One region of the Renibacterium salmoninarum ATCC 33209 genome, then DNA from elsewhere that is predicted to be linked to it. Evidence: riboswitches for the same ligand, from Rfam matches in the RefSeq annotation. Region 1 holds a riboswitch; each other region holds the start of a gene.
The links. Region 1 has a riboswitch for thiamine pyrophosphate ahead of thiO (glycine oxidase ThiO). Riboswitches for the same ligand answer to the same signal wherever they lie in the genome.

Region 1 (7,017 bases):
GCAAATACTCTTCTGCAGTGAGCGAATCTGACAGCGCAGGATCCTGCTCACCGGCGATGAGGTGTAGCCGGTTGGCGCGATGCATATAGCGCGAGAGCTCGGTCAAGGTTGTGATTGAGTCAATGTCCCGAATCACATCGCTGATGGTTCGGGAGCCTTCCGGCTGGTATAGCAATTCGCCCAAGGCGCGTTCGGCGAGATCGCCGGAATCTGGGTTCGCGTCAATTGCGCAGGGCGGGTCTCCTCGGTACTCGGCCAAGATCATGCCCACCCCGACCGTAGTTGAGGTTTTGCCGATGCCGCCTTTGAGCGAAAGCACGGCAGTGGTGTAGCTGCCCGGCAGCTGACGGGCAATTCGGCGCTCCAGCTCGGCTTCTTCGCGCTCGCGGACGCTCATGCCTAAATTCACGGCACCGCCACTGAGGGTATACACCGCGCGCCGAATGCCGGTGGCTGGACGTTCCTTGGGCGGTTTGACGAACTGCCGTCGAGTCAGAGGCTGCACAGCGTCAGCGATGTCAGTGGTTACCTGGGTCGGCACGGCCTCGGCAGTCGCGGAGGCTCGAAAAGCTTGCGCCATTGACGCTTCGGCGCGCTGCTGGATTGGCCGATCTCGCAACACAGTTTCGGCCACGTCATCGTCCGGATGTACCGGATAAGGGTCGAAATTAGGAAGTTGATCGATGGGTGCATTGTTGACAGCAGTAGGTTCAGTGGCGGCTGCGTTAAATGCCGAGTAGGCCTCGCCGCGTTCGTCCACGTAGAACCAACTCACATCGCCATTGGTATGGTCGATGCCTTTGGCTAGTAACCGGGTGCCACGTTGGGCGGCTTGGTTTCCGATGTAGGCAATTGCAGCGGTGTAGGCGTCCTGCTGCCCTTCCGGGCTGATTGAACGGCCAGATACGGCAACCTGGCCATCAAGAAATACTTCGACCAGGATGAACTCGTCTGCACCTGACATTTATTGCTCCCATCGATGGATCATGGCTGGCTCAGTTTATCCAGCGGAGTTCGTTTTAGCAGGTGAAACCGTGAAGAGCACTTTTCGGCTGTGGATATCTGCTCTGAGCAAGCGCACCGTAACCTCGGTGCCGGGGGCCAAATCACCTTCGCAAGGGGCGTTGACTGCGGGTTCCCGGAGCTGAACAGCGCAGCGGGTGTCGCCGTTTTTCTCGCCACCGGATTTGCGCGCGCCTGCAACCACTACGGCGTCGAAATCTTGACCAACTCGGGTACTCAAGAGCGCCGCTTCAATCGTGTCGAGGGCAGCACGCTCGACCTTCCCCGCCAGCTGATCCGAGGCAGCCATCAGAGCAGGCAAGCTGGGCAGCGCTTCACGAGCCCATTGCGGCGCCGGCTGATTGTTGCTGAGCGCATCGCAAATTGTCAGGACGAAGCGATCAACCAGCCTGCGCAGGGGAGCGGTGGTGTGCGCATAAGGCGCAGCTACCGCCGCCTGGCCGGGGTTTGGCGGCAGCTCGCCGTCGAAATTGGTGTAGCCGGCACCGCGGAAAAGCGACGTGGCATCGTGTAATAGCGCCAGCTGCTTAGGGTCAGCTGCATCAAGTGAGCGCAGAAACTCGCCGTAAGCGAGCTCCGCAGGCCAGGGTTTACCCAGCGCCACCGCTTGATGGCGAAACTTAGCGATCGCAGCCGGGTCCGGGGCCGGCATAGTGCGTAAGATGCCGATCTTGCCATCGAGCATTATTCGCGCAGCAGCCATGCCCGTCAGCAGCGAGATCTGCGCATTCCAATCTTCAATCGCTAGATTCGGCCGGAAGATCAGGCTGTATTCGCCGTTTTCATGAACTATTTCCTGCTGGGGAGAATTCAAACTTGCGCCACCGCGCTCGCGTTCAAGTTGAATCCGTTTAAGCCCGATTTCTTCGAGAAGTTTGAGAGTTTCCAGATAAGCCGATTCAGTCTGGGCGGTTAGCTCATCTTGGGCTTGCTGATATCCAAGCTTTGCGATCGAAGAAATAACAGCCCGTCCGACGACGGCGCTCACGGTCTTGCCAGAGGCGTCCAGCACAATTTGCCAGACGAAAGCGCCGCGACGTTGTTGCGCTAAAAGGCTCGCGGCGGCTTCGCTGAGCTTAGTCGGATGCAAGGGCACCACTTGGTCTGGTAGATAGATCGTTTGCCCGCGCTTGCGGGTTTCGGCATCTAAAGTCCCGCCAGCGGGCACAAACGCCGGAACGTCAGCGATCGCATAGTAGACCCGATAACCTTGACCTTCGCGGCACAAGAACATCGCTTGGTCCAGATCCATCGAACTGGGTGGATCAATCGTGATGAAGCCCAGCTGGCTCAAATCCGCCGTTGGAGCGTCATAGTCTTTGATCGATTGCTCGAGCTCAGCCATCACCTCCGGGCTAAAGTCTTGAGGCAGTTCGAACTCAAGCCGAAGGGCTGCCAGGGCTTCGCTTAAGCTCTGGTCACTGTCACGCACAAAGATGTGGGAATGAGGCACAGGCTCAGCCTAGCGTCTCGGTCCAGAGGTATGTCCATTGTGATTTAGTCTTGCAAGCATGACTGATCGGTTTATTGTTGGCTTGCTCGGCGCAATGGCCTATGGCGAGCTTTCTGCTTTTGAGCGCTTGTCTTCAGATGCCAGATTTTCGCCAACGCTGCAAGATCGTGCCGCGCTCGGTCGCATTGCCGTGCTGGAGTTTGGGCACTTTGAATCGGTTTCTGATGCGCTAATTGAGCTTGGCGAGGATGTTGAGTCTGCAATGCTGCCGTTTCAGAGCTCGGTTGATTCCTTCCACGAACGAACCCGGCCTGCCGATTGGTACGAGTCAATGATGAAGGCTTATGTCATCGACTCGGTCTCCGCAGACTTCTATCAAGCTATTGCGAAATTCCTTGACCCGGCGACAAACAGTCTGATCGAGCGAATCATGGCGGCAGATGACACGTCATCGGTTCTACAACGCCGACTTCGCAGCATGCTTGACGACGATCCGCGGCTGGCTTCACGACTGGCGCTTTGGGGGCGACGTTTAGTTGGCGAAGCACTGACACAAGTACAAAGAATCAGCCAAGAAAACGGATTCATACCAGGGATCAGCACAGCTGAGCGGCAACAGCTGCTGGCCGGATTGAGCAGAAATCACTCTCGCCGCATGAGTCAGTTGGGGCTTACCGCGTAAATATCTTTACCGGGATGTCGCGTCGCGAGCCAGTTCAGAGCTGAGGCAGCTCAGCTTTGAGCGCAGTGGCCGCGGCCGCCGGGTCGGTAGCTTCAGTGATCGCCCGAACCACCACAACGCGTTGCGCGCCAGCAGCCACTACTTCAGCGATATTGCTCAAATCGATGCCGCCAATACCGAACCACGGTTTACTCGCCTGCAGCGTCGCGGCATAGCGCACTAAGGCCAGGCCCACCGCGGCTCGGCCGGGTTTCGTGGGCCAGGCCCACCGCGGCTCGGCCGGGTTTCGTGGGCGTTGGCCCACAGTGGCCCAACGCAGAAATAGTCGACGCCGGGATTCGCTGCCGCTGCCGAAGCCTGCGCGGGTGAATGGCTAGACAGTCCGGCGCTAACGTTGGGTAACAGCGCGCGCATCGCCGGAACTGGCAGATCCTTTTTACCAATATGGAAGACCGGTGCTTGGCTCAACTGGGCAATGTCTGCGCGATCATTGACTGCCCAGAGCTTGCCGTGCTGTTCTGCAACGCTGCGCAGCACGCTCAGCAGTTCCAATTCTTTGGCGGCCTCAAGGCGCTTGTCTCGGAGCTGAATAATATCCACACCACCGCTGAATGCCGAGTCAAGGAAATCCTCGAAATAACCTTCGCGCTCGCGGGCCTCGGTGCATAAATAGAGCTGAGCTGTCTGCAAATTCGTCACGAGTTCCAGCCTAGCGGGCGATTCGTGGCTTGCCGGTCAGGGCAATAACTCACTTAGACTAGAGCTACCGCGGGAGCCCATCGTTTGATCAACGGGCTGAGAGGGTGCAACTGACAATAGCGCCGACCGTCAACGAACCTGAACCGGATCATGCCGGCGTAGGGAAGGGACCAATGAATGCAACACCATGACGTCGTCATAGTTGGCGGCGGCATCGTCGGGTTAGGCATTGCCTGGCAGGTTCAATGCAGCGGACGTAGTGTGCTGGTGGTTGATCCAGACCCAGCCTCTGGCGCCACCTTCGCTGCTGCCGGGATGCTGGCGCCGGTCACTGAATTTCACCATCAGGAACGGCCGCTGCAGTCGCTGATGCTTGCGGCGGCGGGATTATGGCCGCAATTCGTAGCCGGATTAGCAGCCAACATTGGTTATCGAAAAACCGGCACCGTGTTAGTTGGTGTGGATGCCGCAGATAGAGCTGCGCTTTCGGACTGAGTTGCGGCGCAATCACTAGCAGGCTTGCCGGTGGATCGGCTTTCCTTGGCTGAACTACGCCGCCAAGAGCCGCTACTGGCGGCGCATGTTGGCCCTTTTGGTTACTTTGCCTCCGGCGATCACCAAGTTGATCCGCGAAAGCTCGCGCAGGCCCTGATCGAAAGACTCGACATTCAGCGCACGGCGGCGGTGGCGGTTGCCCCCGGCATGGTTCAGCTTGCTGACGGAAACCAGTTCTTTGCCGATGAGGTGATTGTGGCTAATGGGCTTGCTGCGGGCACGTTATTGGGGTTACCGGTGCCGCTTCCACTGCGACCAGTCCACGGTGATATTTTGCGACTTGGGGTTCCCCAGGCCCTTCGACCGCTTCTGACACACACCGTCCGCGGACTGGTACATGGCTCGGCGGTGTACTTGGTGCCACGTGATGACGGCACCGTGGTGATCGGTGCGACGCAACGTGAAGATCAACAAACGGGAATCTCAGCAGGTGGTGTCTACCAACTGCTGCGGGATGCGCAGGCGCTAGTGCCAGCGGTTGCAGAACTAGAACTGCTTGAATCCACCGCTCGAGCGCGCCCCGGTACGCCGGACAATTCGCCGTTGCTCGGACGAGTCTCAGCCGGATTGATAGTAGCCACTGGAATGTTCCGGCACGCTGTTCTTTTGACTCCCGCGATTGCCAAAATCTGCCTCGAGATCTTGGCTGGTGCGCCGGATCCGCAATGGGATCAGTTTGCCGCAACACGGTTCAGCACAGAGGGATTATCCACAAAGGAACCACGATGAGAATCAGCGTCAACGGACAGGAATTCCACACGAATTCAACGTCGAACGTTGCCGATTTGGTGTCAGCGCACACCGGTCGCGGACTCTTGACCAATGGGCAACCGGCCGACGGCGGCAGGCTAGGCATCGCCGTCGTCCGCAATGCGGAACTGGTGCCGCGCTCACAGTGGGCGAGCTTTGCTCTCACCGAAGGCGACCAGCTTGAAATCGTTGCTGCAGTTCAGGGAGGCTGAAAGATGTCCAAGAATCTGTTGGCCGATGAATTGGTCATTGATGGGGTTTCGCTAGGTTCCAGACTCATCATGGGCACTGGTGGCGCCCCGAGCCTGAGCGGGTTGGGCGAGGCGTTGCTGGCTTCGGGCACCGAATTAACTACGGTGGCGATACGGCGTTACGCCCCGGGGCAAGATAACTCGCTCTTTGAATTGCTGCTGAGCAATTCAATTCGGGTGCTGCCAAATACTGCGGGCTGTTTTACCGCCAGAGAAGCAATTCTTACCGCCGAGATTACCAGAGAAGCTTTGGAAACCAACTGGGTGAAATTGGAAGTCATCGCAGACGAAGAGACATTGCTGCCAGATTCGGTGGAGTTACTTGAGGCCACGGGGCAACTTGTTGAACGCGGCTTTACCGTGTTCGCCTATAGCAACGACGACCCTGTTCTGGCGCTTCGACTGGAGCAGCTTGGCGCCGCAGCCGTGATGCCCCTTGGTGCGCCAATTGGCACCGGTCTGGGCATTCTCAACCCGCACAATATTGAACTTATTGTGTCCCGGGCATCGGTACCAGTTGTGCTTGATGCCGGAATCGGTACTGCATCGGATGCTGCGCTCGCGATGGAACTTGGTTGCGACGCCGTGCTTTTGGCAACAGCGGTCACCCGCGCTGGCGATCCGGTCCGAATGGCTGAGGCCTTCAAACATGCAGTGATTGCCGGGCGTTTGGCGGCCGGGGCTGGTCGCATCCCACGACGCGAACACGCCCTGGCATCTTCGCAGATGCAAGGGCGTGCCGAGTTATGAACGTTTAGTTGTTGCTCGCTTAGCCGCGAAGCAGGATCGCGGTCATCTGCGCGGTGTCAATGTTGCTCCGGCTGCGGCCGACTACCTGCGTCGCAATAACCGAAACGATCACACCGACTAGCAGCGAAGCGATCCAAGGAACCCAAATCCAGCCGGAAATGTAGCCTAGTCCTACCGCGACGGTGAGTATCCAAGTAAGCATCGCACCAATGACGGCAGCAGCCGGAGCCAGTACTGCTCCATACTTTTCATGCCGCTTGTCAGCTGCCCAAACAATCATGCCTAAGCCCACTGAAATCAGCGCGATGACCACCAGATCTACCATGTCAGAGTGATCCGAATCCGACTCGTCGGGCTTCTTCAGCACCGAGCTCTACATAGCCAATGGAACTTCCGGGCACAATCACGGTGCGTCCCTTGTCGTCCGCTAGGCGGAGTTCCGTGCCAGATTTAATAGCTTCTGAAACCAGCTGCGCAACCGCGTCAGCATCCTGATTGGATTCGAAGACGATCTCTCTAGCAACGTTCTGAATACCGATCTTGACTTCCACCGCGCATGCTCCTTCTGGGTTTGCTACCGCTTAGTTTCCTAGCTTAGGCCTTCAGTCTAGCTTCCTTCAGCCGTGGGCTCCTTGGGGAATCGGCTGATTCCGCGCCAAGCTAAACGGTAAATCAATTGAACGGCCCGATCCAGCTCAATTTCGCCGTCGTTTTCAACCCGATACCGGGCACTTACGTTAGACAAACCCGCCAGCGCGCGGGCCAATAAAGTAGCTTCTTTGTCATCTAACGCTGTGTCATGCACAAAGACGCCCGCGATCGCATTGGCGTACGTTGCGTTGAACAGCTCAATT
Region 2 (7,017 bases), 1.3 Mb from region 1:
TGCCATAGTCGCTGGCGCTGGCAGCCAATAGATGATCAACGTATCGCTTGGTCACCGGGCCCTGTACCAGCTGCGCGGGATGCTCACGCAACCACGTCCGATGCATTTCCGACTCGACACTCTAGCGCGTTGGCGGCGCTCTTGGCCAAAAACAGCTACTCCCCTTCGGTGGGCGCAAGGGCGCTTGCTCTGGCTAAAGCGCGAGAGTATTCCTTCAAATAAAGTGCATCTTGCGCCAAATAGTAAGCAAAGTCACTTTCGGCCAGCTCTCCGGAGCGCAGATCTTTGATCAAAGGCAACGCCAGAATGCCGGCTCGGATCGGTTCGATCTCCTGCCACCAACTTTCAGTCACCGACGCCGTTTGCCATTGATGAAAATGATGGACCGGGCCGTATCCATTGCCTACGTTGAGCTCCGAACCCCTACGAATTGCGCCGTGCAGCCAGGTTGTTGCTCCCCGAAGACTTTCGTGCCAATTACCAACAAGCGCCTGGCGAGTAGCTATCGCAGCGGAGAGCGAACACCCGGTGCCGTGTGTGTTGTTCGTCTCAATTCGACGAGCTTCAAAGACAACCGGCGCTTCTCCGACCGATATCAGTGCATCTTTGACAATTTCATCAGTGAAATGTCCACCTTTAAGCAGCACCTTAGTGTCATATGCTGCGGCTAAATCGAAGGCCATCTGCACCGCGGTGGCCCAGTCCTTAGGTTCAGGTTTACCGAGCAAAGCGCCCATCTCCGGCAAGTTTGGCGTGATTAGATCAGCTTGGTGAAGTAAGCCTCGTAGCGCGATCTCCGCCGCTGGGTCCAATAGTCGAGCACCACTGGAAGCGATCATGACAGGATCTAAAACTACGAGTGGTGGCTGAGCCTTTCGAAGCCAAGCACTGACGGCGCCAATCACCGCGGCATCTGCCAACATGCCGATTTTGACGGCGTCGACAGTAATGTCTTCGCTAATTGCTTCAAGTTGGCTAACCAAGAATTCGATCGGTGGCACGTGCACCGCCCGCACTCCCCTGGTATTTTGCGCCGTCAGAGCGGCGATAACTGCCATGCCGTAACCACCATTGGCACCGATACTTTTCAGATCTGCTTGAATCCCAGCCCCACCCGCAGGATCCGAGCCGGCGATAGTCAGCACTCTGGGTACCTGCTTTGTGGGCACTGGTTCTAATAGCAAGTGGTTTGGCGTGAGCGGCAGCATCTGACATCCCTCCGCCGGTGCTAACCGGACAGGTTCAACGGGTATCGATTCTCAGCCTGCCCTCCTGGCCTGGCACCCCGTGTCAGCTCTTGAGTCTACCGTTCGCCACGGCAGTGCAGAATTCTCAGCCGTAGATTAGATCCGAGATAGCAAGAGCGCTTTGCGTTAGCCAGAAAACCTGTTTTCTGGCTAACGCAAAGCGCTCTTGCTATCTGAAATCGAGGTTAGAGCTCTGAAGCAGGAACCCCTACGCCCAGAATCATTGGCTCATTAGCCGCCGGCTTCTTCGATTCCGGATCAACCTTTGCCGATGGCGCCTTAGCCACTGGCACAGTTTTTCCACCGGCCGACTCGCCCTCAATTGACTGAATCTCGTTGCTGTTAGCAGCCCCCTGCGCACGTCCAGCGGCACGATGACGACGCGGTCGCCGAGAGCGCGATTTTGGCTCTGAATCTTCTGGAACAAGGTGATTGAAGACATCTGCAAGACCATCAAGAGTGAGCTCAGGCATATGCGGAGCGTCATCAACGTGCTCACCGCGCGGAATCTCCACCTTTTCACCACCGATAGTCAAAACGGCGGCGTCATGGCTTGCTTGCGGCTTAACAACGCTGTCAACTGCATCGATCGGCTCTTCACCGTCGTGCTCATGGGCAGCTTGCGCCGCGGCAGCAATATTGGCCAAAGCGGCCCTAGCAGCTGAAGCCTTCGCGGATTTCTCATCCTCGGTCAATTCCTCGGCCTCAGGCTCAACCTGATTCTGCTGGCGATTCCGATTACGCTTGCGCTCTCCACGACTTGGCCGCTGATTTTCGGCGCGCGGATTGTGTTGCTCCGCAGCGATCGTGTGCGTGGTCCGTCGGTGTTCAACTGGCTCTTCGTGTGTCACCACGCCGCGTCCAGCACAAGCTTCACACTGCTCGCCAAATACCTCGAGCAGACCGGTACCCATCCGCTTGCGAGTCATCTGGATCAACCCAAGCGAAGTCACTTCGGCCACCTGGTGTTTAGTGCGATCACGCCCCAGGCACTCCACTAGCCGCCTGAGCACTAGATCCCGGTTGGATTCCAACACCATGTCAATAAAGTCGATGACGATGATGCCACCAATATCGCGCAAACGTAGTTGCCGAACTACTTCTTCGGCGGCTTCCAAGTTATTCTTGGTCACCGTTTCTTCAAGGTTTCCGCCGGAGCCAGTGAACTTCCCAGTGTTAACGTCGACGACGGTCATCGCCTCAGTACGGTCAATCACCAAGGATCCACCAGAGGGAAGAAAGACCTTACGCTCAAGAGCCTTGGAGATTTGCTCATCAATCCGATGCGCAGCAAAAATGTCTTCGTTACTGGTCCACTTTTCTAGCCGGTCCACCAAATCTGGCGCTACGTACGTGACGTAAGCCTCCACGGTGTCCCACGCTTCCTCGCCGGAGACAATCAACTTGGCAAAGTCTTCGTTGAAGACATCGCGAACCACTTTGATCGTCAGGTGAGGTTCGCCGTACAGCATTTCCGGCGCAAGCGTCTTGGTCGAGGAAGCTTGTGACTCGATGCCTTCCCACTGCACACGTAAGCGATTGATATCGTGCGTGAGCTCCTCTTCACTTGCCCCTTCGGCAGCGGTGCGAACAATAACGCCAGCATTCTCCGGCAGATTGTCTTTGAGGATCCGCTTGAGACGATTCCGTTCAACATCCGGCAGCTTGCGCGAAATGCCCGTCATGGACCCGCCCGGAACATAGACCAGGTACCGACCTGGCAAAGAAACCTGGCTGGTCAACCGAGCACCCTTATGCCCAACCGGATCCTTGGTTACCTGTACCAAGACCGTGTCACCTGATTTGAGCGCATTTTCAATTCGACGCGGCGCACCGTCAAGTTTGGCGGCATCCCAATTGACTTCGCCCGCATAAAGGACCGCATTGCGTCCGCGACAGATATCTACGAACGCCGCTTCCATACTGGGCAAAACGTTTTGGACTTTGCCTAGGTAGACGTTGCCAATGAGCGAATCTTGTTGCGTTTTAGAGACGAAGTGCTCCGCAAGAATTCCATCTTCCAGCACACCAATTTGAATCCGTTCGTCCCGCTGACGAACCACCATGACTCGTTCAACTGACTCACGTCGAGCTAAGAATTCTGCCTCGGTAATGACCTGGCGACGCCTTCCCGTGTCACGAGACTCCCGTCGGCGTTGCTTCTTGGCTTCGAGTCGAGTCGACCCGCGCAACGACGTTACCTTGTTGGAAACATTCTCCGAAGGCTGCCGCGGTGCGCGCACCCGGGTCACCGTGTTGGGCGGATCATCCTCTCCGCCACCAGTCAGCTCTAGATCTGCGTCACCGCGGCGCCGACGTCGGCGCCGGCGTGAGACCACGCCGTCGCCTTCTTCTGTTTCGGTTTTTTCGCTAGATTCGGCTTCAGTTCCGCTGTCTTCTGCTGCCGCTTCAACAGCCCGAGGTTTCCGCGACCGTGAACGACGACGACGGGGGCCCGAGTCATCTAGCTCAGCATCTTCATCGGGTTCAGCGGCCACAACTGGCTCACGAACTACCGGCGCGAGTGAAAGGTCGGGGGCTTGAAACAACAACGACGCCGCTGAAGCCGGCACCGAGAACGGCGAAGCAAAGGGACTTGAAGTAACTTCCTCGGCTTGAACCGGTTCAGCCTCGACTACCGCAACCGAGTCAACCGGCTCGGCAGTCACTTCTGAGTTTGCTTCAACTACGGCAGGCTTAGTTGCGGCCCGGCGCGGGCTACGTTGCCGGGTCGTTTTCTTCTCGGCCAAGGGCAGTGCTGCGTTGGCATCTTGGGCTGCTACCGGTTCCAAACCGGCTAGCGTCGGTTGATCTATTGACGCTTCTGCAACTGCCTTTTTGGCCCTACTTGCCCTTTTGGGCTTCTTTGCTGCTTCTAGTTCTGAGACTTCTACGACCTCTTCAACAGCAACTTCTAGGGTTACCGCAGCGGCTTTGCCTCGTTTTGCCGGAGCTTTTTTCTCCGAGGCTTTTTTCTCAACCGGCTTTTTTACCGTTGCCTTCTTCTCAGCGGTCTTCTTGGCTGGGGATCGTTTTGCAGCAGTGCGCGATTCTGTCTCGGCAGCCTCATTTGTTACTGCTGCAGTTTCATCAATGTCCATTTATGGCTGTGCTCCATCCCGTGCAGCGCCGCCACATCCGACTCCCGCAAGGGCTTAAGTGCCAGCACCCGCAGGCGCCGACCGAAGTCAATGAATTACGTCCCGGGTGGCACCAACGCTTGGGTGCTGCATCGCCAGGTCGCCAACAGCAGGGATTCTCAACAACTGGCAACGGTGGATGCCGAATTTGTGGTTTTCTGGACCGAACAAACCAATCATCAACACCTGCTGGCAGGAGAACTTACTGTCGGACCGAACGTTGCATATGGATCAAAGTCCAGCCAAAAACATTGTCTCATACCGTCTCACTACCCTGTGGTATTGAGACGGTAACTGTGCGGCGACCTCAGATCGACAGGCTAGAATCGGGCCATGGACAAGCCGAAGATACCCGCCACCATCGATCCTCGACCTGCTAAAAGGTCCGATGAAGATCGGATCTCTGCTAGCTCAGCGCAGGAAAGCGCGCTCCCTTGGATCACCAGAAGCAAACCCTTCGCTGGCTTGCTCTTGGTAACTAGCCTGGTTGCTTTTATTGGCGCTTTTGCCTTGGTACTAGACAAGCTTGAACTGCTTGAAAATCCCACCGCGAAGCTCGGCTGCGACGTCAATGCCTTTGTCTCATGTGGCGCAGTCATGGGTAAATGGCAGGCCTCGCTATTCGGCTTCCCTAATCCTTATATCGGAATCGTCGGATTCGGCATAGTGTTCGCCATCGGAATGTCAATCCTGGCCGGAGCCAAATTTGCTCGATGGTACTGGATCTGCTTTCAGCTGGGTATCACACTCGCCATGGTTTTCATCGTCTGGTTTTGGTCTCAAGCGCTTTATTCGATAACTATCCTTTGCCCCTACTGCATGGTTGTTTGGGCGATGATGATTCCGCTATTCATCTGGACCACGATTCGGAATATGGTACACGGCATTATTCCGGCACCGGCCGGTCTAGTGAAATTCGCTACCAGTTGGGGCTGGACGATCGTGGTGTTGCTGTACTTGGGTGTTATCGCCAGCATCTTCTTCCGATTCATCAACCTTTTCGTCGCCAGCAACGGCTAGCGCCTCAGTTATGCCCTTCTGGGATGTATTTTCGGCTTGGGGATGGGACTTTTGCGGCGAAAGTCCCATCCCCAAGCCGAAAATACATCCCAGAAGAGTTGAGGGTGAGCACGGCTTCAGTAGGACATCCCCATTGCCTTTCGAACACGGTCCAACGCCTGTTCGGCGATAGCATTCGCTCGAGCGTTTCCGGTGGACAGAATCTGCGTGACGGCCTCCGGCTCTAATTCAAATTGCCGACGTCGAGCGCGGAACGGCGCAAAGTAATCGTTAACCGCTTCGATGGCCAGCTGTTTCAGCTTTCCAGCCCCAGAATCGCCCAATTGCTCCGCCAAGGTTTCCACCCCCAAGCCCAGACAAACAGCAGCTGTGTCCAATAAGGCCGAAATACCGGGCCGCGCTAACGGGTCATAACTAATCAGTCTTTGGCTATCTGTGGGGGTCTTACGAATGGTTTCAGCAGTTTCATCTGCCGATAGTCTCAGCGGAATGCTATTTCGATAGCTTTTGGACATCTTCCGCCCGTCAAGTCCCGGCAACTCCGGAGTCTGCGTCAGGATCGCTTCCGGGATGGGAAACACCTCAGAATATCTATCGTTGAAACGCCGAGCAATACTCCGAGTCAATTCAACGTGCGGCAGATTATCCTTACCTACTGGCACCAGATTTGCGCGGCAGAACAGGATGTCTGCAGCTTGATGGACTGGATACGTTAGCAACAATCCGCTCAAGGCGCGCCCCGAAGCGGCAGACTCAGACTTGACCGTTGGATTTCGGCGCAACTCAGCTTCGGTCACCAAACTCAAAAATGGCGATATCAGCTGATTGAGCGCCGGTACAGCCGAATGCGTGAATATTGTGCTCTGCTCGGGGTCCATTCCCGCCGCCAGATAATCCAAGACGACTTCGTGTACATTCTCTCGAATATCGCCAGCGGTGTCCCGAGCAGTGATCACTTGATAGTCGGCGATCACTACAATGATTTCGACGCCGAGTCGTTGCAACCGGGCACGCTCAGCCAAGCTACCAAAGTAGTGGCCTAGGTGTAACGGCCCGGTGGGGCGTTCGCCCGTGAGAACCCGGTAGTAGTCAGCATGCGCAACAACGTCTCGTGCCAATTGTTGGCTTCTAGCGGCCGTAATTTGGAACGAATCCATAGTGTCTTTCCTTTATTCAAGGACTACATCTACAGCCGTCTCAGGATGCCAACTAGATTCTGGGCATGAAAAAACGGGCTGCAATGCAGCCCGTCAGCAAAAAAGCGTGAACGATAAAGCGGGCTGCTAAGGCAGCCGCCGCCACTGGGTAAGGTTTGTGTTCACCCCTTCATTCTAACCTGAAATTGGGTGGACGTTGCGCAGCCAGGAACTTCAGCCACGCAACGTCCGCCCAACGAGCAATCTAAAACCAAATACCAATTTCACGTTCTGCTGATTCCACTGAATCTGAACCGTGCACCAAGTTCTGCTGCACTTTCAGTCCCCAGTCACGACCAAAGTCACCACGAATAGTGCCAGGAGCGGCAACGGTTGGGTCGGTGGCACCGGCTAATGAGCGGAACCCTTCGATAACCCGCTCACCTTTGAATATTGCCGCAACTACCGGCCCAG
Region 3 (7,017 bases), 180 kb from region 1:
TCCTGCACTTCAGTCGTCACAGACAAAAAATATCACAAATCGCATAAAATGGACAATTCTACACTCTAAGACTTGAAGTTCGACGTGATCTATTCGTTACATGCGATATTTTGGCATAAATTCAGTCACCAAAAAACAGGATTCCAGCTACCTAACATCACCGCGAGGCCAACCGATATGGCAATCATCGCCGTCGAGCCAGCTGCAACCCAGCTATCAACAGCAGTGAAGTGTGATTCCCGGGCCCAGCTGCGCGGTGCGGTACCAAATCCTTTGGCCTCCATAGTCACTGCCAATCTTCCCGCCCGGCGCAGAGCCTGAACTAACAAAGCCAGCCCCTGACCAAGTGAAGCCTTCAACCGACCGAAAATTCCAGCATTACTACCCACTCCGCGAGCACGTCGCGCCATGCCCAGCGTTTGCCATTCTTCGAGAAGTAGACCGACCAGCCGCATCGCCGCGAGTGCGCCCAAAACGAATCGTGCTGGCAACTTGGCCCGCTGAGCCAGGGAATCGGCCAGGTCGGTGGGATCAGTGCAAACCAGCAGGAGAATGCCCGGCAGCGCAATCGCCATACTGCGCAATACAACGGCGAGCGCCGACGTCAAAGAACCGGAGGTAAGTAGAAATGGCCCCCAGTCCAAGACCACCGCGCCGGTTTTCGCCGCGAGCAGTGCGGTGCCATAGCCGCCAGCTATCGCGGCCAGCAACACCGACCACCCTCGCACGAATAGTGTTCGGAGTCTAAGCCCGGCCAGCGGTAGAAGTGCCAGTTCCATTACTAAGGCTGCCGACGCCGAGACAACATCTAGGCTCAGGACCAAAGCGACAGCCAAGGCCAGTGCAGCCAGTAATTTGCTCAGCGGGTTGGCCCGGCTTAGTAGCGGTCCCCGAACTCCGGAGGCACTCATTGTTTCGACTCCGGCAAAGCTCATTGGCTAACCTGCAATTCCAAGCTGCTGCCACCAATTGCGGCACCGAAATCGGCGTCGTGAGTCACCGCAACCACGGAAACCCCTTCATCAAGCAATCCAATCAGCAGATCAGCTAGTTCTGCCCAAGTATTCGCATCCTGGCCAAAGGTCGGCTCGTCAAGGATCAATACCTGCGGACTCGCCGCAAGTACTGTTGCAACCGAAAGCCGTCGCTTTTCGCCGCCGGAAAGTGTGTAGGGGTTTGCTTCGCGTAGATGATTCAGCCGCAGCCGCTCAAGAATTTCATCCACCCGTTCAACGCCCCGACCCAAAAGCCGCGGTCCGAATGACAGCTCATCTGCCACGGTCCCGGTGACAAATTGGTGTTCAGGCTCCTGGAAGACTGTGCCGATTCGTTCAATGAGCTCCGCACTGTTCCAACGCAGCGGCTCAACGGCGCCGCCGCCCGCCAACTTCGCTGTTGCCTGAAGCACTCCGCCTGCTGGCGCCAATAGGCCACCCATGGTCAGGGCAAGGGTCGATTTCCCTGAACCGTTTGGGCCAAAGACCGTAAGCGCTTGACCGCCCTGAATCTGCAGATCAATTCCGCTCGCGACCGGTTCAACCTGGGCACTCGAACGACGACGGCGCCGCGCTTTGCGGGAGACGGCAAGTTCGGTTGCTCGCAGTAAAAGCGGAGCATTCGAGTTCGAATTGCGACGCGGTTTTGTGGCTGGAATTTCGTCAGGAAGCCACACTCCGGCTAAACGCAGCGATGCACGCGCGGGAGACTGCACATCAAGACTCTGGGCTGGGCTCCCATCGAACAGCACCCCTTGACCCGCTCCGCCCAAAACGATGATCCGATCGACAACTTCGAGCCAAACAGCAACTCGATGTTCGACGACGATTAACGTCGCACCGCTGTGCTCAACTGAGCGCAAAACAGCATCTCGAATTTCGATGACGCCAGCGGGATCAAGATTTGCCGTTGGCTCATCCAGTAGCAACAGCCCAGGCTGCATGGCGAGTAAACCGGCCAAACCCAGCCGTTGTTTCTGACCGCCGGAAAGCTTTCCGGTGGGATGGTCCAAAGGAAGATCGAGACCTACATCGGCTAGCGCGGAGCACACACGTGCCCAAATCTCATCGCGCGGCACGGCCAGATTCTCGGCGCCGAAAGCAACGTCGTCGCCAATTCGGGAGAGCACAACTTGAGCGTCGGGATCTTGCTGCATCAAGCCAACCCGGCCGCGTTGCAAAACTGGAGCAGCGCCAGAAAGGCGCAGCGAGCCAATTTCCTCCGCATCAAGATTATCGCCGAGCAGTCCAGCAGCCGCATGAAGAAATGTTGACTTTCCGGCACCTGATGGGCCCAGCAGCAACACTCGTTCCCCTGGTTCGATCCGGACGTCGAGGCCGGCTAGTGCCGGTTGCGGCCGATCGGCATGTTGCCAACCCCAAGCTGTCGCCTCAACGCTTAGCGGCGCGACCGTCGTCGCCGTACTGCCGAATCCTGGCATTCTCAGAACACTGGCTCCGCTGCAGCCTTACGTGAGGACAGATTTCCGAGCGCTCCGGTCCTTGCCAAGCCGCGTGTGGCTAACCAGGAAACCAGGCCAGCAATGAGCAGCCCGGAAATTACTGCAAAGACGAAATAAAGCACTTTCCAGCTAAATTCCCAAGCCACGTTGGAAATCAGGTTGTCGTTCAACCCCATCGCGGCGCCGGCCAGTGCTCCTGCGAGCAGCGCGGGCGGCAGCGTGAAACGTCGGTAGCGGAAAATAGCGAAGCCAATGTCTGCGCCAATGCCTTGCACCAGCCCTGAGAGCAACACCGTGAGGCCAAAGTGAGTGCCTAAAACGCCTTCGACCGCGGCCGCGATCAGCTCGCAGAACAATGCTGCGCCCGGTTTGCGAATTACTAGACCACCGATAACACCAGCAATAAGCCAACCGCCACCGTATAGGCCGCCAAGCGGCGGGAAGACGGTGAACACAGCTGATACGGGCCCGTAGAGCGCAGACCAAGCCCAAAAGACCCCGCCGACGGCTACGCCAAGCACCGCAGCGACCACGATGTCCACTACGCGCCACGAAGAACGCGCCGCTAAAGACTGATTTGTTGCCATGAGATCCTCCTTTCAGGAGGGGCGGCGTATTCGGTACGCCGAAGAGCACTCGACTCCCTTCGCCGGTACTAACCGGATCAGGTTCGAGGGTCTGCGGCTGTCCGCACTCTCAGCGCCCACCCTGCGGCGGCGCTCCCCTGTCGTTTGATTGCTGTGCAAGTTTACACCCACCACCCGACGTCGAGTGTCGACTTGTGGCGGTTAAACGACGTCAAAACCAACCACAAGTCGACACTCGACGGAAATGGTTAGGTCAGATCGCGTGATTTGTTGAATTTTGCCATCGCGCGCTGAGTGCCCCTGCTGGTCACGGTTTGAATCACTGCCGCAACAGTGGCCGAGACAATCGCAAAAGTCAGCGCAGATCGCAGGCTGTGTTCCAAGTTTTTACCGTCTTTTGGCGGCGCATTTCCGGTGGTTTTTGCCCAGACGGTGTCCACGATTTTATTCGCGGCAAAACCTGCACCGAGGCTAATTCCAGTGGCCAAAAGTTTGAAGAGCAGATTCATATTCCCAGCCTACTTCCCTCAACCTATTTCAGCTTGCCAAGCTGCGCAGGCGGAACGCAGCTTACGGTGTTTTTGTAGTCCAACTGCGCGGAGGCAGACCATGAATCGCCCCGGTGTGTCCGGAGACTTTCTTGTTTGAGAGGATCAGGACATGGCAGGGAAAACTACGACACGGTATCCGCAGGAGTTGAAGGATCATACGGTGCGCATGGTGGCGGAGATGGAGGGTGCGTCTTCGGCGTGGGCGGCGATGCAAAAAGTTGCCCAGCTTTTGGGTGTGGGTGTGCCGGAAACGGTGCGTAAATGGGTCCGGCAAGCCGAGATCGATGTTGGTACTAGAACTGGAACAACGAGCACGGAATCGGCCGAGCTGAAACGGTTACGGCGTGAGAACGCTGAGCTGAAACGGGCGAACGCGATCCTTCGGAGTGCTTCAGCTTTTTTCGCGGTCGAACTCGACCGCCACAAAACTGATCGTGAAATACATCAAGGACCATGCCGGTCACCGCGAGAATAATGGATTGCGGTGGGGTGTCGAGTCGATCTGCCAGGTGCTTACTGGGACGGGGTGAAGACCACCCCGTCCACGTACTACGAATGGGTGGATAAAACACGATCTCACCGAGAACAACGTGATGAGGTGCTCAAGCCCGTGATCCAGAAGGTGTATGCCGCTAATTACGGGGTTTACGGCACCAGGAAAGTCTGGTTGGCGATGAACCGTGAAGGTGTGCCGGTGGCCAGGTGCACGGTAGAACGGCTCATGGGGTTACTTGGCATACAGGGTGTGGTCCGTGGCAAGGTCAAACGCACCACGATCAAAGACTCGAAGGCGGCCCGAGCGAAGGACTTGGTCCGCCGTGATTTCACACCAACGGCACCGGATCGGCTATGGGTAGATGATTTCACCTATGTTTCGACCTGGTCCGGGTGGGTCTATGTTGCCTTCGTGATCGATGCTTACTCTCGGAGGATCCTGGGCTGGTCAGCGAGTGCTTCTATGAACACCGTGCTAGTGCTCAACGCAGTTAATCAGGCAATCTGGAGTCGTGAACGGGCCGGGGCTGAGATTTCCGGGGTGATTCATCATCACGATGCCGGGGCTCAATACGCCTCCTTGGCCTTCACCGAACGCCTGGCCCAGGCCGGTATCCGCCCCTCGATCGGTTCTGTGGGTGATAGTTACGACAACGCCTTGGCGGAAACCATCAACGGGCTTTATAAGACCGAGCTGATCAAACCCGGCAAGCCCTGGCGGACTCTAGAAGAAGTCGAAATCGGCACCGCTGAATGGGCCGATTGGTACAACCACCGAAGGCTCTACCAGTACTGCGGAGACATCCCACCAGTAGAGCTAGAAAACCACTACTACAATCACTACCAGAGCACGGCAGCCGCCGACAGGCTCATCGTCTGAGAAACCCTCCGGACACACCGGAGCGATTCACCAGGGCGATTCACCGGGGCGATTAAATTTGCCACTTCTGACCTTGTTACCGCTGGGAATTGCGATCCTGGTCGAGAAGAAGATTCCTGGCATTACCTTTTTCCGGACGTCGTTCTACCTGCCGGTGATCGCGAGCGCCGTCGTCGTCGCCTTGCTCTGGAATCTTGTTTTAGACGACGGCGGTGTGGTGAACAACATTGCGCAATCGCTGAAGTGGGTACGGGGCCCAATTCCCTTTCTGACTGATCGCTGGCTGGTTGTTTTTAGCTCAATCAGCCTCACGGTATGGAAGGGACTGGGCTACTACATGGTGATTTACATCGCCGCCCTGGGCAACGTCTCCAAAGATCTGCACGAGGCTGCCGCACTGGATGGTGCGGGAGCTTGGCGGCGGTTTTGGTCAGTTACGGTGCCGGGCGTGCGCGGCGCCATGATCTTGGTTGCGATCATGATCTGCGTATCGGCCCTGCGAATCTTTACCGAGCCGTACTTCCTCACCAACACCACCGGTGGGCCAGGCGGCTACGCGTCAAGCTTTGTGATGATCATTCAACAATACGCGCGCGGACTACTCGGTAATTTGGGCTACGCCTCCGCGCTGTCCGTGGTCTTGTTCTTCGTCTGCCTTATCCCGATGCTCATTCTGGCCCGGCAGAACCGGAAGGAAAGCTAATCATGGTAAATATCGCTGAACAGGATTCCCGCCGGGCGGCCTTGGCCGCTGAATCGATCACCAACAGGCCAAAGCGGCCACGCAGTCGTGGGTTTAATAGTTCCTCGCCGCGTGAGCTGGTCATTCGTTACGTCCTGCTGTTTATTGTGTTGGCGATCAGTATTGGTCTCTTCCTGTGGCAACTGTCCACGGCCCTCAAATCACCTTCGGAGGACATCTACGGCGCGGCGAGCGGACTCATTCCGCAAAACCCAACCGTGGAAAACTTCGGTGCCGTCAACAATGCCATTCCAGTGATGAAGTACATCGGCAATTCGGTCATCGTGGCCATTTTGGTAGTGGCCGGAAATGTTATTGGCTGCACTATGGCCGGATTTGCGCTGGCTCGCCTTAAATTTCGGGGACGCAATCTGGTTATTGGGCTCATCCTGGTGACCATGGTGCTCCCGGGCGAGGCGACCATCATTGCGCAGTTCGTCACGGTGAAAGAAATTGGCTTGGCGGACACTCTGCTCGGCGTCGCCCTGCCAGGCATGCTCAGCATGATCAACGTTCTGTTGATGTGGAATGCCTTCCGGGGCGTACCGGAAGAAATCGATCAAGCCGCAATCGTCGACGGCGCCAATGTCTGGCAGCGGATTCGTTACATCGGGTTCCCCGCAGTTAAGGGCACGCTGGCCATTGTGCTGATTTTCGCCTTTATTGGCACTTGGGACGATTTCCTCTGGCCGCTAATCGTTTTGAACACACCAGATAACTTCACGCTCACCATGGGTTTGCAATATCTCAAAGGCACTTTCAGCAACGATCCTCGTCTGATCGCGGCAGGTGCCATGATCGCCTTCATTCCCATCGCCATCGTCTTTGTGCTCGCACAACGCTGGTTCTTCCGCGGTGTTGGTGAGGGTGCGGTCAAAGGCTAATTCACCAAAGCTCGGCTACGTTCCAGCGTCGGGGCGTATCATCCATCGTCAAGGAGAGTGTCCTGCCAAAGGAAAAGTCAGGTCATTCCACAGCGCCGAATACTGGTATCAGCCGGGCAATGTTTATTCGCTACGGAACTCTAGGCGCGGCAGCGGCCATCGCGGCACCCAGTATGCTCAGCATGGGTGCCAGCCCGGCCTTTGCCGCCGATGTGCCGCAACCGACCGATCCGAACGCTCCCGGCCCGGTACTGCCGGACGGCCGGGGTGGAGGTATCCCGGCGGGGCCGGCGTCGTACGGGTTCTGGGCCAGCGACATCACGGGCTGGAGTCCCGATCTTGACCCGAATGCCAAGCACTTTGTCTGCCACATCCCACGCGCCGCTCGAATCGCGCCGTTCGCCGCTACCCAAGCGCACC
Region 4 (7,017 bases), 110 kb from region 1:
TCACCGGTGATTTTCAGGATCTGTGCAACCTGCTCAGAAGGCTGTGCACCGACGGAAAGCCAGTACTGAGCGCGCTCTGAGTTAACCTCGATGTACGAGGGATCTTCGGTCGGGTGGTATTTGCCGATCTCTTCGATGGCACGGCCATCACGCTTGGTGCGTGAGTCCGCAACGACGATGCGGTAGTACGGGGCGCGCATTTTACCAAAGCGCTTAAGGCGAATCTTAACGGCCACTTTTGTGGTCACTCCTGTTTCTGAAACGAGTCGAACCCCGTGTCACGCTCCCGTGGGGCGGGCCGATCTGAGGGTTCTAAAGGACACAATGCGCACGCAGAGAGAGGGGCTGCGCGGATCGAGTACCTGTTCATTATGCCAGATGCTTCCGCAGCATGCGAACTTCAGCCGGGCAGTTCTTACGCTGTGATGTAATACAGCGTCAATCTGGCATCTTCATCCGCTGCGATAACCTGGGCGGCCAAGCCCGCGATGCTTCGTAAGAGTGGCTCAGCTACCTCGACGGTGCTGGCGAGTTCTTCAGTAGCCGCCCAAGCCGCCGCTAGCTCGGTAACTTCTTCCTGATCTTCCAAGGTGGGCAGCTCAGCGAAAACTTCCACTAGTGCATCAGGAAGCACCATAAGTTGGTCAAGATCAACATCAACCATTCCTAGCGCGGTCTCTGTGCCGGTTGCGTGGACGGTCTTTACCGCTAGCTCGCCAAGAACTTCAAGGTCAAGATCCGTGGCTTCACCCAAATCAATGAGATTTTTCGGTGCCGAGCCGTTTCCTCGGGCAAAACGGCTGGCTTCGTGGTGGGTAGCAATGAACAGCTGATTGGTGGACATGGCATGGCCTCCCATGGATCGTTTGAGGTCCGGTGTTCGGGCCTCCGTCGAGTCCACAGTATCTGGAGATTCGGAGCTTACGAACCTTTGCCTATCCTGCTATTGGTCGTGTTGCGCCGGGCATATCGTTTTCTTGTTATGCCAGCGCTAAATCTGTCATCATTGCAACCCGAACCCCCAGCCCGTCAAGACCGAGTTCGCGTTCGCGTTGACGCAGGGCTAACAACTGATTCGCAGGTTCTTCCAGCACTGCAAAGCCGCATCGCGCATAGAACGGCGCGTTGAAAGATACATCGCGGAAGGTACATAGCGTCATCTGCCGATAACCAGCATTCCGTGCCCAAGGTTTTGGCGGTTTCAACTAACGCCCGGCCAATCCCTTGACCTGAGTCGCTTGGGAGCACCGAAATCTGCTCCAAATGGGCTTGTCCGTCGACCTCATCAACTCTGGCTAGCCCGCAAAGCCTCCCGGATCTCTGCGCAACCGCAACAAACTTTCCTTGCCGATATTCTGCTAGGGAGCTTGCTTCAGGTAGCCCAACCATGTTAATCACGGCGTCTGCCGCAGTCTCGATCTCAGGAAGCTTCTCGTAGTCTTCTGCTCGCGCTGGCCGAATCTTGAACTCCATAGCACCAGCCTAGCCTTGCGGATCAGAGTTCTTGGTGTTCAGTCTGCTAACCTCGGAGCATCCACACGGGTGCCCTTGGCAAAGGGCTGAGATCGGGCTGATACCGCCTGCGACCGTTCGAACCTGTCCGGGTTATTCCGGCGAAGGAAGTAGGAAATACCTTCATTTCTGCTCAAAATCACCCTGCCCACTCCTTGGATTTTCTTAACGACGGTGAGCTGCGCGTTCCCGTCACACGAATCGCGCTCGATGATTCGCCAGAAGGCGCTAATCCGGACTTCATCACGTACCGCACGGCCGGTCCCGGCAGCGATCCTGTTCGTGGCCTGCCGCCGCTTCGCGCTGGCTGGGTCACTGAGCGCGGCGACGTCGAAATTTATCAGGGCCGGCGTCGAGATCTTTCCGACGACGGACGCTCAGCGGTGCGCCGAGGCGCGGCCTCTGCCGAATGGCAAGGTGCCAAACCGGAACCACGGCGCGCGTTGCCAGGCAAACGCGTGACCCAAATGCATTACGCTCGCGCCGGCGTCATCACCAAAGAAATGCGTTTTGTCGCGTTACGTGAGGACTGCGACGTCGAGCTGGTGCGTTCCGAACTGGCTGCCGGTCGAGCGATCATCCCTAACAACATCAATCACCCCGAGTCTGAGCCGATGATCATCGGCAAGGCCTTCTTGGTCAAAATCAACGCCCATATCGGCAACTCTGCGGTGACCTCTTCGATTGCTGAAGAAGTCGACAAAATGCAGTGGGCCACCCGCTGGGGTGCGGACACAGTCATTGACCTGTCTACCGGCGACGATATTCACACCACGCGCGAGTGGATTATCCGCAACTCCCCCGTGCCGATCGGCACTGTGTCGATCTACCAGGCGCTAGAAAAGGTCAATGGTGATGCCTCGGCGCTGACCTGGGAGATCTTCCGAGACACCGTGATTGAGCAATGCGAACAAGGCGTTGATTACATGACCATTCACGCCGGGGTGCTGCTGCGTTACGTGCCGCTGACGGCAAACCGCGTGACCGGCATCGTCTCCCGCGGCGGTTCGATTATGGCGGGCTGGTGTTTAGCTCACCATCAAGAGAATTTCCTCTATACGCACGATGACGAGCTCTGTGAGATTTTTGCTCAGTACGACGTCGCGTTTTCCCTAGGCGATGGCCTGAGGCCAGGTGCCACCGCAGACGCGAACGACGCCGCCCAGTTCGCGGAGTTGGATACCCTGGCCGAACTGACGGTGCGGGCTTGGGAATTCGATGTCCAGGTGATGGTCGAGGGGCCAGGCCATATTCCCTTCCACCTGGTGCGGGAAAACGTTGAACGGCAACAGGAACTCTGCAAGGGTGCCCCTTATCTACACACTGGGACCTTTGGTCACCGATATTGCACCGGGCTACGACCACATCGCCTCGGCTATCGGTGCCACCGAGATTGCTCGTTACGGCACTGCGATGCTTTGCTACGTGACGCCCAAGGAGCACTTGGGTTCGCCGAACAAAGACGATGTTAAGACCGGCGTTATCACCTACAAGATTGCTGCACACGCCGCAGATCTGGCGAAGGGACATCCTGGCGCACATCTGCGCGACGATGCGCTGTCCAAAGCACGATTCGAGTTCCGTTGGCGGGACCAGTTCTCGTTATCGCTGGATCCGGCCACGGCAGAAGCCTTCCACGACGAGACCTTGCCTGCTGAGCCGGCGAAAACCGTACACTTTTGTTCAATGTGCGAGCCAAAGTTCTGCTCAATGCGAATCTCTCAAGACATTCGCGCAGAATTTGGTGGCGCAGCAGCACAAGCAACGTTAGTGGCCTCGATCGAGGAAATGCAGGCTGGTCTCCGGGCAAAGTCCGAAGAGTTCGTCGCTGCCGGTAAGGAAATTTACTCGGAATCCCGGTCCTAATTTCACTTGTGCGCAGTTGAGTCGGATGTTTATCCACAGAACCCGGCTCAGCTGCGCACAAGTGACCGATAGCGTCGGGCTTCGGCGGTAAACTGTGGTGATGCGACGCCACCAGCTACCTCAAGAACTTCCCCGCCCCGCATTCACCTTGGCCCAAGCAAAAGAACTTGGCGTTTCGCGGTCTCGGAGCACCGCCGCTGATTTAGAGATCCCCAGCAGGGGGCTACGGATAGTCAAAGGCTCTGATGCGAAGTTGTCCGAGCTAGTCCAAAGCCATCTGGCGGCAACCCTGGAGCGTTCGCAAGCCACGTCACGGCCGCGATCCTCTGGCAGATTCCCCTGCCCTACTGGCTCGAAGCCAGAGCGGAATTGGATATCAGTCGTAGGCAGCCCGCTGCCCAACCGCGGCGAAAGGGCGTCCACGGTCATCGACTACGAATCGAGCGAAACGAAATTACCTTTCGCCGCGGAGTTTGGCTTACGACGCCGGAGCGAACGTGGCGCGATCTAGCAACCATTCTGACCGAGGAAGATCTTGTGGTCGCTGGCGATTTTCTAGTACGCGCACGCTCGCGGGATTTCGGCAAGCACCGCAAAGCGTTGTGTGGCGTGGCGGAACTCACCGAGCTGCTACCAGTACGGGCGAAAGCCAACGTACTACGTCGTGCTGCCGCAGCAAAGATACGTCCCGGTGTGGATTCACCACAGGAAAGTAGACTCAGGCTGCGCTTGATTGCGGCGGGCTTACCGGAGCCCACGGTAAATCATTCGCTCGACGACGAAATCGATGGCCGTCCACTCCGCTGGGCAGACCTGGCCTACATCAACTACAAAATTGTGATCCAGTACGAAGGCGATCATCACCGCAGCCGAAATCAGCTAGCAGCGGACATCGCAAGGGACGACGGCTGGCAGCACGCGGGTTGGACGATAGTTAGGTTGACTGCGGCAGATTTGCAAGCACAAGGAGCATACGCAGTGGCCAAAGTTCGAGCCGCACTCGTGCGATCTGGTTGCCCGCTGGACTAACTGTACGCCACTTGTGTGCAGATAAGCCGGGTATTGGATCGCTCCACCCCGCTTATCTGCGCACAAGTGAAGCGCTGAGCTCCCTGATGTGATGCAAATGACGCGGAGCACATGACGCGGCGGCTAAGCGGCTAAAAACTCTTTGATCGCTCGCTGACCGTTCTCGGTATCTTGCGGTCGGTGGCCGCCGCCCGCCACCAGATGCTGCGCCCCAGTGCTGGAGAGATATTCCGCAACTTCTTCATACATAGGCTCCCAGCCACCGGTGAGTACCAGAGTGGGTACGCCAGGCACAATATCGAGCGGGGCCGCCCATGCTGGCGCCTGCAAGCGAAGCCGATGCGCGGAACGTAAAGCCTCAGCGTCGTCCGGGTCTAAAACTCGAGCGGCCTCACCAAACGCAAGCTGAGCGAACTGACGGTGATAGCCGACGTCGTCCAGCGTGGCCCGCTGATCGAAGACTGGCTGCATAAGCTTCATATGCGCAGCGGTTGCCGGTAAGTCCTTGGTCAATGACAGACATGCCGGCTCACACAAGGTCAGCGAATGGACCAAGTCTGGACGCTGGACTGCCGCCATCATTGCCGAGATCGCACCTTGAGCATGCGCGACGACGTGACCGCCTTGTTGTCCATCGAGCTGCAGATTGTCAATGACTATTTGCGCATCGGCAACAAAATCGGTGGGCAACGGCTCCAGCACCGCATCGAAGCCCGACCTGCGTACAAAGAGGCAATCGAAGCTGCCTGCCAACACATGTTGTGCGGGCCAAGCCGCAGCACCGAAGAACCCACTGCCGTGGACAAAGACAACGCGCCTAGACGAGCTAGAAGTAACAGCCAATAGCCTGGTTCAGCCCGCTTCTATTTGCCGAGGAACTTGTCAAAACCCTTGGGCAAATTCATGGCCGTTGGGTCGAACTCTTGGTTTTGCGCGCCAAAGGCAGCACCAGTGGGTGCGCTGCTCTTCGCAGATCGCTTCTCCTCAGCGTCGCGCAACTGCTGGGCGGCCTTGGCTGGATTTCCTGACCGGGCTTTCTTTTTGGGCGCGTTTTTTGCTCCCTTACGCGCACCACCGGCACCAGGAATACCTGGCATGCCAGGCATACCGCCGCCAGAAGCCATCTTTTTCATCATCTTCTGCGCTTGGCCAAAACGTTCCAACAGACCGTTGACCTCGGAAACGTGCACACCTGAACCACGTGCGATGCGCGCCCGGCGTGAACCATTGATGATCTTGGGCGCAACACGCTCATGCGGCGTCATCGAACGAACAATTGCTTCGACCCGGTCAATCTCGCGCTCATCAAACTGCTCAAGCTGCTGGCGAATATTTTGCGCGCCCGGCATCATCATGAGCATCTTTTTCATCGAGCCCATATTGCGAATCTGGTTCATCTGAGCCAAGAAGTCTTCGAGTGTGAAATCCTCTTGGTCAGCGAATTTCTTCGCCATCCGAGCGGCTTCATCTTTGTCCCAGTTCTTCTCTGCCTGCTCGATGAGCGTCAGGACATCGCCCATATCAAGGATGCGCGAGGCCATCCGGTCAGGATGGAAGACTTCGAAGTCATCTAGCGACTCACCGGTCGAGGCGAACATTACCGGTTTGCCGGTGACCGTTGCCACCGAAAGTGCGGCACCACCGCGGGCGTCGCCGTCGAGCTTTGAGAGCACGATGCCGGTGAAATTCACACCTTCATCGAAGGCCTGCGCGGTAGCAACCGCATCTTGGCCGATCATCGCATCAATGACGAAGAGCACTTCGTCCGGCGAGATCGCTGCCCGAATATCTGCGGCCTGCTGCATCAATTCTGCGTCAACACCCAAGCGACCGGCGGTATCAACGATGACGACGTCGTGCAGCTTGCTGCGTGCCTCGGCCAAGCCTGCTTGTGCTACCGCAACCGGGTCACCAGTAGCAGACTCAAATTCGGAAGAAACACCAGGATGCGGGGCAAAGACCCGCACACCGGCCCGTTCGCCGTTGACCTGCAGCTGCTTGACCGCGTTAGGACGCTGTAGATCCGCTGCCACCAAAAGCGGTGAGTGCCCCTGGCCCTTAAGCCATTTAGAAAGCTTTCCAGCCAAAGTCGTTTTACCAGCACCCTGGAGACCAGCCAACATGATGACCGTCGGTGGGTTCTTTGCCAGACGAATCCGACGGGTCTGCCCACCAAGAATTGCCACAAGTTCTTCGTTAACAATCTTGACGATCTGCTGCGCCGGATTCAGTGCGGCGTTGACCTCCGCACCCATGGCACGTTCACGAACTTTGCCGGTGAATTCGCGCACCACAGGCACCGCGACGTCCACATCGAGCAAGGCGCGCCGAATCTCCCGGACTGTGGCATCGACGTCGGCTTCGGAAAGCCTGCCCTTGCCACGAAGATTCTTGAAGGTTGCGGCTAGCCGATCAGCAAGTGAATTGAACACCAGAGGTTATCTTTCGAAGAGGTCTAAGAAGTCTAAAGCTTTGAGTGGATCAACTATCAAGGATACCAAGGTCAACGGATCAAACTGCCAGATTGATCCCTGCCAATCTGGCAGCGAAAGTGACATGCTGGGTAGGTGGCTGAAACAAAGCGAAATTCTGAAACCGGCAGTATCCGAA

Region 2: linked by a shared signal. The riboswitch ahead of thiD (bifunctional hydroxymethylpyrimidine kinase/phosphomethylpyrimidine kinase) and the one ahead of thiO (glycine oxidase ThiO) in region 1 are both predicted to bind thiamine pyrophosphate.
Region 3: linked by a shared signal. The riboswitch ahead of RSAL33209_RS04320 (ECF transporter S component) and the one ahead of thiO (glycine oxidase ThiO) in region 1 are both predicted to bind thiamine pyrophosphate.
Region 4: linked by a shared signal. The riboswitch ahead of thiC (phosphomethylpyrimidine synthase ThiC) and the one ahead of thiO (glycine oxidase ThiO) in region 1 are both predicted to bind thiamine pyrophosphate.

Annotation. Positions count from the first base shown of each region.
Region 1 covers NC_010168.1:1,020,343-1,027,359, forward strand. Annotated here, with positions in the region: gene RSAL33209_RS05205 (MinD/ParA family ATP-binding protein) at 1-964, opposite strand, end outside; gene RSAL33209_RS05210 (RNB domain-containing ribonuclease) at 1,001-2,476, opposite strand; gene RSAL33209_RS05215 (ferritin-like fold-containing protein) at 2,535-3,158, shown strand; gene RSAL33209_RS19980 (thiamine phosphate synthase) at 3,193-3,393, opposite strand; gene RSAL33209_RS05220 (thiamine phosphate synthase) at 3,378-3,857, opposite strand; TPP riboswitch at 3,917-4,040, shown strand; partial or broken gene thiO (glycine oxidase ThiO) at 4,035-5,141, shown strand; gene thiS (sulfur carrier protein ThiS) at 5,138-5,374, shown strand; gene RSAL33209_RS05235 (thiazole synthase) at 5,378-6,163, shown strand; gene RSAL33209_RS05240 (hypothetical protein) at 6,183-6,488, opposite strand; gene RSAL33209_RS05245 (DUF3107 domain-containing protein) at 6,490-6,714, opposite strand; gene RSAL33209_RS05250 (TetR/AcrR family transcriptional regulator) at 6,771-7,017, opposite strand, start outside.
Region 2 covers NC_010168.1:2,891,141-2,898,157, forward strand. Annotated here, with positions in the region: gene RSAL33209_RS18990 (thiaminase II/PqqC family protein) at 1-106, opposite strand, end outside; gene thiD (bifunctional hydroxymethylpyrimidine kinase/phosphomethylpyrimidine kinase) at 156-1,208, opposite strand; TPP riboswitch at 1,198-1,298, opposite strand; gene RSAL33209_RS14300 (Rne/Rng family ribonuclease) at 1,433-4,348, opposite strand; gene RSAL33209_RS14305 (vitamin K epoxide reductase family protein) at 4,721-5,407, shown strand; gene trpS (tryptophan--tRNA ligase) at 5,524-6,564, opposite strand; gene ndk (nucleoside-diphosphate kinase) at 6,809-7,017, opposite strand, start outside.
Region 3 covers NC_010168.1:843,223-850,239, reverse strand. Annotated here, with positions in the region: gene RSAL33209_RS04335 (UDP-N-acetylglucosamine 1-carboxyvinyltransferase) at 1-26, opposite strand, end outside; gene RSAL33209_RS04330 (energy-coupling factor transporter transmembrane component T family protein) at 126-935, opposite strand; gene RSAL33209_RS04325 (ABC transporter ATP-binding protein) at 932-2,437, opposite strand; gene RSAL33209_RS04320 (ECF transporter S component) at 2,440-3,045, opposite strand; TPP riboswitch at 3,083-3,194, opposite strand; gene RSAL33209_RS04315 (DUF4235 domain-containing protein) at 3,294-3,554, opposite strand; partial or broken gene RSAL33209_RS16895 (IS3 family transposase) at 3,706-4,971, shown strand; gene RSAL33209_RS04300 (carbohydrate ABC transporter permease) at 5,030-5,674, shown strand; gene RSAL33209_RS04295 (carbohydrate ABC transporter permease) at 5,677-6,597, shown strand; gene RSAL33209_RS04290 (endo-beta-N-acetylglucosaminidase) at 6,717-7,017, shown strand, end outside.
Region 4 covers NC_010168.1:907,944-914,960, reverse strand. Annotated here, with positions in the region: gene rpsP (30S ribosomal protein S16) at 1-236, opposite strand, end outside; gene RSAL33209_RS04640 (hypothetical protein) at 416-844, opposite strand; gene RSAL33209_RS18565 (hypothetical protein) at 981-1,160, opposite strand; partial or broken gene RSAL33209_RS19965 (GNAT family N-acetyltransferase) at 1,189-1,389, opposite strand; TPP riboswitch at 1,529-1,639, shown strand; partial or broken gene thiC (phosphomethylpyrimidine synthase ThiC) at 1,638-3,378, shown strand; gene RSAL33209_RS04625 (hypothetical protein) at 3,748-4,407, shown strand; gene RSAL33209_RS04620 (alpha/beta fold hydrolase) at 4,531-5,250, opposite strand; gene ffh (signal recognition particle protein) at 5,271-6,839, opposite strand; gene RSAL33209_RS04610 (glucose-6-phosphate dehydrogenase) at 6,975-7,017, shown strand, end outside.